Regions from separate parts of the Pseudomonas sp. ES4 genome, predicted to be linked through region 3. Evidence: predicted binding sites of a transcription regulator. Region 3 holds the regulator's gene; each other region holds the start of a gene.
What was found. Region 3 encodes FliA, which starts transcription of late flagellar genes. Its sites were predicted from a motif close to CTAAAGTTTNNNNNNNNNNNGCCGNTAA; they were not measured.

Region 1 (4,131 bases), on a different contig from region 3:
CAAACAGTTCAAGCCCGGACATGGAGGTTCCTTGGGGAAAGTCGAAGAGGGGGGCGATTGTAACGGCAGGCGTGGCCAAGTAGAACCGGCATCCTCTGTAGCAGCTGACGAGCAGCGCGAGGCTGCGTTCGGCTGCGAAGCAGTCGTGAAATCAGACACCGCGGTGCATCAGAAAAAACTCGCAGGCAGGATTGACGACTGCTCTGCAGCCGAACGCAGCCTCGCGCTGCTCGTCAGCTGCTACACCGCCGAACGCAGGCTCGCGCTGCTCGACAGTTGCTACACCGCCGAACGCAGGCTCGGCGTCGTTACACCCGGAACTGCTTGAGCAGCCCGTTCAATTGCTCACTCAATTCCTTCAGGTGGACGCTGGCCACGCTCGACTGTTCGGCGGCCAGCGCAGTGCTGTGGGACAAACCGGCGGCCTGGGTGACGTTCTGGTTGATGTCCTCGACCACATGCGCCTGTTGCAAGGTCGCGCTGGCGATGGAGGCGTTCAACCCGTTGAGGTTGCGCAGCGCCTGGGCAATGGCATTCAGGCTGGCGCCGGCCAGGCCGGCCTGCTCGATGGTCAACTGCGATGCACGGCTGCTGTCGCCGATCACTTTGACCGCCGCTTCGGAGTGACTTTGCAGGCGTTCGATCATCGACTGGATCTCGGCCGTGGACTTTTGGGTACGCTGGGCCAGCAGTCGCACCTCATCGGCCACCACCGCAAAACCGCGACCTTGCTCGCCGGCGCGAGCAGCTTCAATGGCTGCGTTGAGGGCCAGCAGGTTGGTTTGCTCGGCGATGGAACGGATCACTTCGAGAACGCTGCCGATCTGCGTACTTTCAGCGGCCAGGGTACGAATCACGTCCACTGCCTGATCGATGGTCGACGACAGTTTGTCGATCTGTTGCAGGCTGCCATCGATGTTGACCTGGCCTTGCTGCGCCTGAGACTCGGCATCGCGCATTTCGCTGGCGGCGTGCTCGGCGTTTTTCGCAACGTCGTGGACGCCATACGTCACTTCATTAATGGCTGTGGCCACCAGTTCCATTTGCTGGGATTGTTGTTGACTGCGTTGCTGGGCCTGGGCGGCGTCGTTGCCCAGTTCGCTGGAAGACTGGCCCAAGGCACTGGCGGACACTTGCAGCTCTCTGATCACCAGCCGCAGCTTGGCGGTGAAGGCGTTGAAGTGGCGTGCCAGTTGCGTGACTTCATCCTGGCCATGGGTGTCGAGGCTGCGGGTCAGGTCGCTTTCGCCGCTGGCGATGTTGGCCATGGCGTTCACGGTTTCCTGCAAGGGACGCACGATGCTGCGGGCGATCAGGATGACCAGCAGCGCCATGATCAGCGCAATCACCAGTCCCACGAATGTGGCTTTCCAGACCTGGCCATAGAACTCGGCCTGCATGTCATCGATATACACGCCGGAACCGATTATCCAACCCCAGGGCTCGAAGAGTTTGATGTAGGACGTTTTTTCTACCGGAGCGCTGGCGCCCGGTTTCGGCCAGCGATAGTCGACGGTACCGGCACCCTTGGACTTGGCGACGGCGACCATTTCATTAAACAGGGCAAAACCGTCCGGGTCGCGGATCGCCGAGAGGTTCTGGCCGTCGAGTTTCGGGTTGGCCGGGTGCATGATCATCACCGGCGTCAGGTCATTGATCCAGAAGTAGTCATTCTGGTCATAACGCAGACCGCGAACGGCGCTCAGTGCCTGCTTCTGCGCCGCATCGCGAGTGAGGGTGCCGGCAGTTTCGAGGCCATGGTAATAAGTCAGAATGCCGCTGGCGGTTTGCACCACATGCTGGGTTTTCTGGGCCTTGGCCTGGTACAGGTCATCGTGAATCTGCTTGAGCATCAAGACGCCCAACGTCATTAGCATCAGGACGGCCACGATCAAGATGAGCCACAAGCGTCGGCTGATCGACATACTGCGCAAGCTGTTCATAACGCTGTCACTCCGGTTTCTTTTTCTTGTAAAAAATGATCGCCAGCATCCAACCACACTTTGCCAATCGGTCATATCCGACCCAAGTCCAACAACGCGGCAGCGTTAATCAGACTTGTCTGATAGGATTTCGGCCCCGCGCGGAAAAACCTGAATCCAAGTCGATTTTTCACGGAATTTTTATGGTTTCGTCCGGATTCTATGCGTGCGGCGCAGCAGCGACGCTGACCGCAGTCAACGTTGTGAAAAAATATTAATGGGGCATGCCGTAGCGCATTGCTTCTTGGGGGATTGATGGATCTTTGGACTGCCTTTTCGGCGTTGATACTTGGGGTGGTAGAAGGGCTGACGGAGTTTTTACCGATTTCCAGTACCGGTCACCAAATCATCGTGGCGGACTTGCTCAATTTCGGTGGCGAACGGGCCATCGCTTTCAACATCATCATTCAGCTGGGGGCGATTCTGGCGGTGGTGTGGGAGTTCCGCCGCAAGATCTTCGATGTGGTCATCGGTTTGCCGACCCAGCCGAGCGCTCGACGCTTTACCGCGAACCTGTTGATTGCGTTCATGCCGGCCGTGGTACTTGGGGTGATTTTTTCCGATTTGATCCACGAGTACCTGTTCAACCCGATCACTGTCGCGACGGCGTTGGTTGTGGGCGGGATCGTCATGTTGTGGGCCGAAAAGCGTCAGCATGAAGTGCATGCCGAAACTGTTGACGACATCACTTGGAAAGATGCCCTGAAAGTCGGCTTCGCCCAGTGCCTGGCGATGATTCCCGGGACGTCACGCTCCGGCTCCACGATCATTGGTGGCTTGTTGTTCGGGCTGTCGCGCAAGACCGCTACCGAGTTCTCGTTCTTTCTGGCGATGCCGACCATGGTCGCTGCGGCGGTTTACTCGGGCTACAAGTATCGCGACCTGTTCGTTCCGTCTGATTTTCCGGTGTTCGCGATCGGTTTTGTCACGGCGTTCATCTTCGCGATGATTGCCGTCAGAGCCTTGCTGGTGTTCATCGGCAGTCACAGTTATGCGGCGTTCGCCTGGTATCGCATCGCGTTCGGCCTGGTCATCCTGGCCACCTGGCAGTTCGGCTGGGTCGACTGGACGGCGGTCAAGCCATGAATGATGGCAGCACGCGCAACAACCCCGGACGCAAGCCCTCAGGAGTGATTCGCAATCTCCAGCTGAAACTGTTGGTGTTTGCGGTCCTGTGCGCGTTGCCGCTGTTTGGCTCGATCTCGTTGTGGCTGCGTGGGGTTTCGGTGATTCCCCTGGTGGCTTACGGGGTCGTCAGCCTGCTGGCGTTCTTGCTGTACTGGAGCGACAAGCGCAAGGCACGCTCTGACCATTGGCGCACGCCGGAAAACGTGTTGCATGCGGTGGAGTTTGCCGGAGGCTGGCCGGGCGCCTTACTGGCGCAGCAGCTGTTCCGTCACAAGACGCGCAAGCTCTCGTATCAGTTGGTGTTCTGGATCATCCTGCTGATGCATCAGGTGTTCTGGATCGATCAATTGTTTCTGGGTGCAAATCTGCTGGCGCTGTTTTAAAGCAGCAGCCCGACCTGGGTGCGCTTGGGCAACTTGCTCACGACCAATTGATGGGAACGCTGCAACAAACCTTGCAGCTCTTCACGGCCCAGCGGGTAGGGCGTTTCCATGATGATCCACTGAGCCCGCGCCAGATACGGCGCCGGGCGAATTCCCGGGCGGTCGCAATGACCGAGAAACAAGTCCTTGTCGACCTTGAAGGCCAGGGATTCGCCCCGCAGATTCTGCAAGGCAAACATCTTGTTCCCGGCAATCGAAAACACCCTTACGCCACCCCACTTGTAGTCTTCCCGCGCACCCGGCAGCGCGAGACAGAATTGCGCGACATCTTCTTCGCTCATACGTCCAGCTTTCATATCAGTCGGTCCCCGCAGGCATTGAATGATTCGATCAAATGGTCGAGCCAGGCGCGTACGGCCGGCATCACTCCGCGCCGATGAGGGTAGACCGCTTGCAGCCAGCCGCCAGGCAACGACCAGTCGGGCAGCAACTGTACCAGCGAGCCGTCTTGCAGTTCCTGCTCGCAATACATCATCGGCAGCATGGTAAAGCCCTGGCCGGCGAGGGTGCAGGCCTTGCGCACGATAAAGTCATCGATGCCCAATCGCGCTTCGAGGGTGAGGTCGCAGCTTTTGCCC
Region 2 (4,131 bases), on a different contig from region 3:
GTCATTCCCGTTACGCGCTTAAACGCGCTGTCACTTCATTCAACTGCCCCGACAACCCGTGAAGGTTGTGGCTGGCCGCTTCGGTGCGCTGCACGTTGTCCAGATTGGTACTGGCGATACTGGTGATTTCGGTGAGGTTGCGCGAGATGTCTTCGGCCACCGATGTCTGCTCTTCCGCGGCAGTGGCGATCTGGCGGTTCATGTCGCGGATGGCTTCCACGGCAAGGGTGATGCGCTCCAGCATGACGCCGGCCTGAGTCACTTGCTCGACACTTTCCTCGCTACGCGACTGACCGCTTTCAATCGCCAGAGCGGCGTCCACCGCGCCGGTTTGCACCGTTTGAATGATCTGGTTGATCTCGATGATCGACGCCGCCGTGCGCTGGGCCAGGCTGCGGACTTCATCCGCCACCACCGCAAAACCGCGCCCGGCTTCACCGGCACGGGCTGCTTCGATGGCGGCGTTGAGCGCCAGCAGATTGGTCTGCTCGGCGATGCCGCGAATCACTTCCAGTACCTTGCCGATGCGCCCACTGTCGGTTTCCAGACGACGGATGACCGTGGCGGTATTGGCGATTTCGCCGCGCATTTGGGTGATGGTGTGAATGGTGCCCTGCATGACTTTTTCGCCTTGCTGGGCGGACTGGTCGGCATCATCGGCGGCTCGTGCCGCATCGGCGGCGTGACGTGCGACTTCTTGCGCGGTAGCGGACATTTCGTTCATCGCCGTGGCCACCTGATCGGTGCGGTTGAACTGCTCGTTAGTGCCGCTGGCCATCAGGGTTGCGATGGAATTCAGTTCACCGCTGGCGCTGTCCAGATCCGAGGCGCTGCGCTGCAAACGGTTGAAGGTTTCGGCAAGAAAATCGCGCAGGGTATTGGCGGCTATCGCCAGTTTTCCCAGTTCGTCCTGACGGGTGCTGGCCACGCGTTCGGCGAAACGCCCCTGGCTGAGTTGCGCCACGTACTCGATCAGTTTGCGAATCGGTTCGACCAGGTTGCGGTTGACCAGCCACAGGCTCAACAACCCGATCAACAGCCCCGAAGCGAGCATCACTATGATCCCCAGCAACACGGTGCGGTCGGCGTCGGCGCTGATCAGCTTCGATTGCTCGGCCCCTTGCTTGCGTAACTCACTGACCAACTCACTCATCTGATCGCTGGTTGCGCGGTCGACACCTTTGACCGCCGTATCACCAGCCGTTGGGTCGGCGCCTGCCGCCACGTAGGCGTCACGGCCCTTCCGATAAGCCGCGCCCAACAGACGATGTTCGTCCCGCAGGCGTTCGATGCGCGTCTTGAGTGACGGCTCGATACCCTTCTGCCCGGCCAGTTCACCGAGGATGCCCTGCACATCGCGCTGACGGTCTTCGAATTGCTTCCAGTATTTGTCCAGATCCGCAGGCTGCTTGCCGCGTAGCAGAACGTTTTTCCACTCTTGTACCTGCACCTTGAATTGCAGGTTGGCTTCATCGATCAATTGCGAGGTGTGCAGCGGGCCTTCGATCAGATTCGCGTAGTTCTGAACACCGCTGGACAGAAAGTGAAAGCAGGCCAACGCGATCAACAGCATCGCGAACAAGCTGCCGCTCAGCAGGGCGAGAATTTGCGCTCTCAAGGACTTTTGCAAAAACATCGGAAGGTACTCATGACAGGAATGAGGCACGCCGGGCGAGGCGTGAAAGAAGTCCGGACATCCCTGTCTGCGACCTTGGCCAGCGGTCAAAGCCGTGCGAGTTAACGTAGGCAAGATCGGCGGGCCAGAGCGGTTCTTTAACCAATTCCGACCGTCGGTAGCGCCATCATTTCGCCTCCACCGCCTTGTCACAAAACGGTCAAAACTCCTTGCAATGATGCGGTTCAAGTGAACCTGTGAAACCCGCAACAGGCGCCTCCTCACATCGAGACCCCATGAACCACAGCATCGACCAACGTCATCGCGACACCGACCTGTTCGGTCTGCTGTACGGTTTCAGTTTTCGCCCCGGCGAGCGCGGCCGCGAGCTCGATTCGGCCAAGGCGTTGCAGTGCCTGCAACAACCCGGCGACAACGACGAATTTCTCTGGCTGCACCTGAACCTGGCCCACGCCGCATGCGAGCGCTGGATGAAAAGCCATCTGCAATTGCCCGATGAATTTTTCGAAGCACTGCACGAAGGTTCGCGTTCGACGCGTATCGAGCATGTGGATTCGGCGTTGCTGGCGGTGGTCAACGACGTGGTGTTCAACCTCAGCAGCATGGTGTCGTCCGATGTTTCGACGTTGTGGGTCTGCGCCCGCAGTCGGCTGATCGTCAGCGCACGACTGCAACCGCTGCACTCGGTGGACAAGCTGCGCTCGTCGGTGAAGGCCGGTGAGTGCTTTCGCTCGCCACTGGAATTGCTGGTGCATCTGCTGCGCGATCAGGGGGAAGTGCTGACCCAGATCGTGCGCAAGACCAGCCTCAGTGTCGATCAGATCGAAGATGAGTTGCTGTCTTCGCGGCTGTCGACCAACCGCGCTGAGCTGGGTGCCAACCGACGGGTGCTGGTGCGCTTGCAACGCTTGTTGGCGCTGGAGCCGGGCTCGTTGCTGCGCTTGCTCAATCGCCCGCCGCAGTGGTTGCAAAAGGAGGACGTCAAGGAGCTGCGCAAGTCCACCGAGGAGTTCGCGCTGATCATTAACGACCTCACGGCGCTGGGCGAACGGATCAAGCTGTTGCAGGAGGAAATCGCCGCCAACCTCAACGAACAGAGCAACCGCACGCTGTTCACCCTGACCGTGGTGACGGTGCTGGCGTTGCCGATCAACATCATCGCCGGGTTCTTTGGCATGAACGTCGGCGGGGTGCCGCTTTCCGGCGACCCGGAAGGGTTCTGGATTCTGGTGGCATTGGTCGCGACGTTTACCGTGATCGCCGGGCGTTGGGCATTCCGTAAGCGCCAGGATTATTAATATCGGAGCGCCTTCGATTCACTGTGGCGAGGGGGCTTGTCGGAACGCCGCACCGCCCCGTTCGGCTGCGCAGCAGTCGTAAACCTGCAAAAACGATGTAACTGAAAGAATGCTGGGGGCCGCTTCGCGACCCAACGGGGGCAAGCTCCCTCGCCACAGGTACTGCATTCTGATCAACGGATCGGCAATAAACCCAAACACTGACTTAACTCAGCCTCTCTGTAACATTCAGCAACGATCATGGGCGACATTCCTTCTCTCCTCAGGATTGTCCGTCATGGCGACTCCTTCCTTCACCGCCACCCAGGCGCCCGCCAGTAGCGCCAAACCTCAACTCGATAAAAAGCCCAGCCTGCTGACCCTCGTGATTTTCTTCGCGGTGCTGGGCAGCGGGTTGTTGTTTACCGCCTACAGCCTGATGCACGACATGAACGAGCTCGGCACCGTGGTGACCACCTGGACGCCGTTTCTGCTGTTGGGCGTGGCGCTGCTGATTGCCCTCGGCTTTGAATTCGTCAACGGTTTCCACGACACTGCCAACGCCGTGGCCACGGTGATTTACACCAACTCCTTGCCGCCAAATTTCGCGGTGGCCTGGTCCGGATTCTTCAACTTCCTCGGGGTGCTGCTGTCCAGCGGCGCGGTGGCGTTCGGCATCATCGCCCTGCTGCCGGTGGAGCTGATTCTGCAAGTCGGTTCTTCCGCTGGTTTCTCGATGATCTTCGCCCTGTTGATCGCCGCGATCCTGTGGAACCTCGGCACCTGGTGGCTGGGGTTGCCGGCGTCTTCGTCGCACACCCTCATTGGCTCGATCATCGGGGTCGGCGTGGCCAATGCCCTGATGCACGGCCGCGACGGCACTAGCGGCGTGGACTGGGCGCAGGCAACCAAAGTCGGTTACGCACTGTTGCTGTCGCCGCTGATCGGCTTCATGTTTGCGGCGCTGTTGCTGTTGGCCTTGCGGGCTTTCGTCAAGAATCGTGCGCTGTACAAAGCACCCAAGGGCGACACTCCGCCACCGTGGTGGATTCGCGGCATGTTGATCCTGACGTGCACCGGCGTGTCCTTCGCCCACGGCTCCAACGACGGCCAGAAAGGCATGGGCCTGATCATGCTGATTCTGGTGGGCACGCTGCCGATGGCTTACGCGCTGAACCGCACCATGCCGGCCGACCAGGCGCTGCAGTTTGCCGCCGT
Region 3 (4,131 bases):
ATCTGCCGCGTCGTCATCAGTTGGTCAGTCGCGCCGTAAGCGTGCAAATGCAAGAAGAACCCAGCGAAGAAGCCATGGCTGACATGTTCGCTGATATTTACCACAGCCCGACCAAGCAGGTGGGCTGAGGTACTAATGACAGTTTTTGTACCTACATCGATGGCCTGCCATGCATTGTTCAGTTAATGAACGCGCAGCCAGTAATGTGGCCTCCGTCTAAGTAAGACAAGGTAAAGAAATTCATGGGCAGCATGCATCCCGTACAGGTGATCGCGGTGACCGGCGGCAAAGGTGGCGTCGGGAAGACTAACGTGTCAGTGAACTTGTCCCTGGCTCTAGCTGAGCTCGGTCGGCGCGTCATGCTGTTGGACGCCGATCTGGGGCTGGCGAACGTCGACGTCCTGCTGGGGCTGACACCCAAACGTACGTTGGCCGACGTGATCGAAGGCCGCTGCGAGCTGCGCGACGTACTGTTGCAGGGCCCTGGCGGCATCCGCATCGTTCCGGCCGCGTCCGGCACACAGAGCATGGTTCATTTGAGCCCGGCCCAGCACGCCGGCCTGATCCAGGCGTTCAGCGATATCGGCGACAACCTCGACGTGCTGGTGATCGACACCGCGGCGGGCATTGGTGACTCGGTCGTCAGTTTCGTCCGCGCAGCGCAAGAAGTCTTGCTGGTGGTCTGCGACGAACCGACCTCGATTACCGATGCTTACGCACTGATCAAACTGCTGAACCGCGATTACGGCATGAACCGCTTCCGCGTTCTGGCCAACATGGCCCAGAGCCCGCAGGAAGGGCGCAACCTGTTCGCCAAGTTGACCAAGGTCACGGATCGCTTCCTTGACGTCGCCTTACAATACGTCGGCGCGGTGCCTTACGACGAAAGCGTGCGCAAGGCTGTGCAGAAGCAGCGCGCCGTCTACGAAGCCTTCCCGCGGTCCAAGTGCTCACTGGCGTTCAAGGCCATTGCCCAGAAGGTCGATACCTGGCCGCTGCCTGCCAACCCGCGTGGGCACCTGGAGTTTTTCGTCGAGCGCCTCGTGCAACAGACCGCAGGACCTGTGCTATGACAGCCGGTGGCTACAACCTTTACAAGAAGTCGGCACGTGACGCGCAGTACGAGCTGATCGAGCGTTACGCGCCACTGGTTAAACGCATTGCCTACCACTTGCTGGCGCGTCTGCCGGCCAGTGTCCAGGTCGAAGACCTGATCCAGGCCGGGATGATCGGCCTGCTTGAAGTGTCGACCAAATACGACGCCAGCAAAGGCGCGAGTTTCGAGACGTACGCGGGCATTCGAATCCGCGGCGCGATGCTCGACGAAGTACGCAAGGGGGACTGGGCGCCACGTTCGGTCCACCGCAATACCCGGATGGTCAGCGACGCCATTCGCTCGATTGAAGCTAAAACCGGCCGTGACGCTAAAGATCACGAAGTTGCGGCCGAACTCCAATTGAGTCTCGACGATTATTACGGGATTTTGAACGACACCCTGGGTAGCCGGTTATTCAGTTTCGACGATCTGTTGCAGGACGGCGAACACGAAGGGCTGCACGAGGATGGCGCGAGTGCACATCTGGAGCCGTCACGCGATCTGGAAGATGAACGCTTCCAGGCGGCGCTGGCGGACGCGATTGCCAATTTGCCGGAGCGTGAGCGACTGGTGTTGGCGCTGTACTACGACGAAGAGCTGAACCTCAAGGAAATCGGTGAGGTCCTGGGGGTCAGCGAATCGCGGGTCAGCCAGTTACATAGCCAGTGCGCGGCCCGTTTGCGGGGGCGTTTGGGGGAGTGGCGAGCGCGCTGAAGGCAGTGTGGGGGCACTGCGAACGCGGCTGGTGGGGTGTTGAACCTTGCCGGTCACGATCTGTTGTGCTCCAGACAGTCATCGAGTGCATTGCCGGATTGATTGAAATGGCGTGTCCAGGTGCTGGGCGCGTTTAAGACTGCTTGGAGGTCGAATTGGACAAGAACATGAAAATCCTCATCGTTGATGACTTCTCAACGATGCGGCGGATCATAAAAAACCTGTTGCGTGACCTTGGGTTCACCAACACGGTCGAGGCTGACGATGGCATCACTGCGATCCCGGTCCTCAACAGCGGCAGCATCGACTTTCTGGTAACGGACTGGAACATGCCTGGCATGACCGGCATCGATCTGCTGCGTCACGTACGCGCGGATGAAAAGCTCAAGCACCTGCCAGTGCTGATGGTCACCGCTGAAGCCAAGCGCGAGCAGATCATCGAAGCGGCCCAGGCCGGTGTTAACGGCTATGTGGTCAAACCCTTCACGGCCCAGGCGTTGAAAGACAAAATCGAAAAGATTTTCGAACGCATCGGTTGATCCACTTCGCCACGGGGGAGCTATGGAGCATAACGAGTCTTCACAGGGCGATTTCGAATCGACCCTGAAAAAACACGCGGTCGAACTGGTCGAAAGCCTTGAAAAAGGCAGGTTCGGCGACGCTGTGCAACTGATCCATGAGCTCAATCAGACCCGTGACCGTGGCCTGTATCAGGAAGTGGGCAAGCTCACTCGCGAGCTGCATAGTGCGATCGTCAATTTCCAGATTGACCCGAACATGCCGCAAGCCGAGGAGGTCTCGCAGATCACGGATGCCACCGAGCGCTTGGGTTATGTGGTCAAGCTGACCGAAGCCGCGGCCAACCGCACCATGGACCTGGTGGAAAACGCCACGCCGCTGGTCAACGGCCTGAGCAACGAAGCCCAGGCCTTGAGCACCGATTGGGGACGGTTCATGCGTCGCGAAGTCGGGGCTGAAGAGTTCCGCGAGCTGGCTCGGCGAGTCGACGGTTTCCTGACACGCAGCAGCGAAGACAATCGCGTTGTGTCGAGCAACCTCAACGACATTCTGCTCGCTCAGGATTACCAGGACCTCACCGGTCAGGTGATCAAGCGCGTGACCCAACTGGTCACCGAAGTTGAAAGCAACCTGCTCAAGCTCGTGCTTATGGCCAGTCAGGTGGACCGCTTTGCGGGCATCGAACATGACCGTGAAGCGATGCTGGCAGAAAAAGATCCGCAAAAACATCTCTCTCAGGGTGAAGGTCCGCAGATTCATGCCGATAAAAGAGAAGACGTTGTGTCCGGTCAGGACGATGTAGACGATTTGCTTTCCAGCCTTGGATTCTAGGAGCACCCCTACACATGAGCTTCGGCGCCGATGAAGAGATCCTTCAGGATTTCCTGGTTGAGGCCGGCGAGATTCTAGAGCAACTGTCCGAACAGCTGGTCGAGCTTGAAAGCCGACCTGATGATGCGGACTTGCTCAATGCAATTTTTCGCGGTTTTCACACTGTAAAAGGAGGCGCCGGCTTCCTCCAGCTCAACGAGCTGGTGGAGTGCTGTCACATCGCCGAGAACGTGTTCGACATCCTGCGCAAGGGTGAGCGTCGCGTCGACTCGGAACTGATGGACGTGGTTCTTGAAGCGCTGGATGCGGTGAACGGCATGTTCACCGAAGTCCGCGAGCGCAGCCCGATCACGGCTGCCACACCAGAATTGCTGGCGGCACTGGCCCGTTTGGCCGAGCCGAAAACCGCCGATGAAACGGCACCGATCGCCGACGTGGTGGAAGAACCTGCCGCCGAGAGCGAGTCGGGTGACATCACCGATAACGAATTCGAACAACTGCTGGACTCGCTGAACGCCGTCAAGGCTCAGGCAGAAGCCCCGGCAGTTGTGCCAGCGCCGAGCAGCAATGCAGCGGGCAGCGACGAAATCACCGATGCCGAGTTCGAGTCGTTGCTCGATCAACTGCACGGTAAAGGCCAGTTCGCCGTCGATGCGGTAGCCTCGGCGCCAGCCGCACCGGTTGCCCCGAAAGCGCCAGGCGACAGCTCCGATATCACCGACGACGAGTTCGAAGCACTGCTCGATCAACTGCACGGCAAGGGCAACTTTGCCGTTGATGCGCTGGAGTCGGCCATTGCTGCGGTCCCGGCCCCGGCTGCGCCTACCGCAAAAGCGGCTGGCGGCGATCTGATCTCCGATCACGAGTTCGAATCGCTGCTCGACGAATTGCACGGCAAAGGCAAGTTCACTGAAGTCGGCACTGGCGCCGCTGTTTCGGCACCTGTCGCCAAGGCTCCTGCCGCTGCAGCG

Region 1: a site for FliA is predicted at 2,071-2,098, ahead of ACQ4OB_RS26035 (methyl-accepting chemotaxis protein). Genes of this name have one in related genera too.
Region 2: a site for FliA is predicted at 1,750-1,777, ahead of ACQ4OB_RS22730 (methyl-accepting chemotaxis protein). Genes of this name have one in related genera too.

Annotation. Positions count from the first base shown of each region.
Region 1 is NZ_JBOBDO010000035.1:24,207-28,337, reverse strand. Features, by position in the region: gene pnuC (nicotinamide riboside transporter PnuC) at 1-22, opposite strand, end outside; gene ACQ4OB_RS26040 (hypothetical protein) at 32-328, shown strand; gene ACQ4OB_RS26035 (methyl-accepting chemotaxis protein) at 309-1,943, opposite strand; gene ACQ4OB_RS26030 (undecaprenyl-diphosphate phosphatase) at 2,238-3,068, shown strand; gene ACQ4OB_RS26025 (DUF1294 domain-containing protein) at 3,065-3,493, shown strand; gene ACQ4OB_RS26020 (MmcQ/YjbR family DNA-binding protein) at 3,490-3,849, opposite strand; gene ACQ4OB_RS26015 (LysR substrate-binding domain-containing protein) at 3,846-4,131, opposite strand, start outside.
Region 2 is NZ_JBOBDO010000024.1:45,747-49,877, reverse strand. Features, by position in the region: gene ACQ4OB_RS22730 (methyl-accepting chemotaxis protein) at 11-1,636, opposite strand; gene ACQ4OB_RS22725 (transporter) at 1,912-2,934, shown strand; gene ACQ4OB_RS22720 (inorganic phosphate transporter) at 3,212-4,131, shown strand, end outside.
Region 3 is NZ_JBOBDO010000021.1:37,793-41,923, reverse strand. Features, by position in the region: gene flhF (flagellar biosynthesis protein FlhF) at 1-128, shown strand, start outside; gene fleN (flagellar synthesis regulator FleN) at 243-1,073, shown strand; gene fliA (RNA polymerase sigma factor FliA) at 1,070-1,810, shown strand; gene ACQ4OB_RS21235 (chemotaxis response regulator CheY) at 1,978-2,349, shown strand; gene ACQ4OB_RS21230 (protein phosphatase CheZ) at 2,372-3,160, shown strand; gene ACQ4OB_RS21225 (chemotaxis protein CheA) at 3,175-4,131, shown strand, end outside.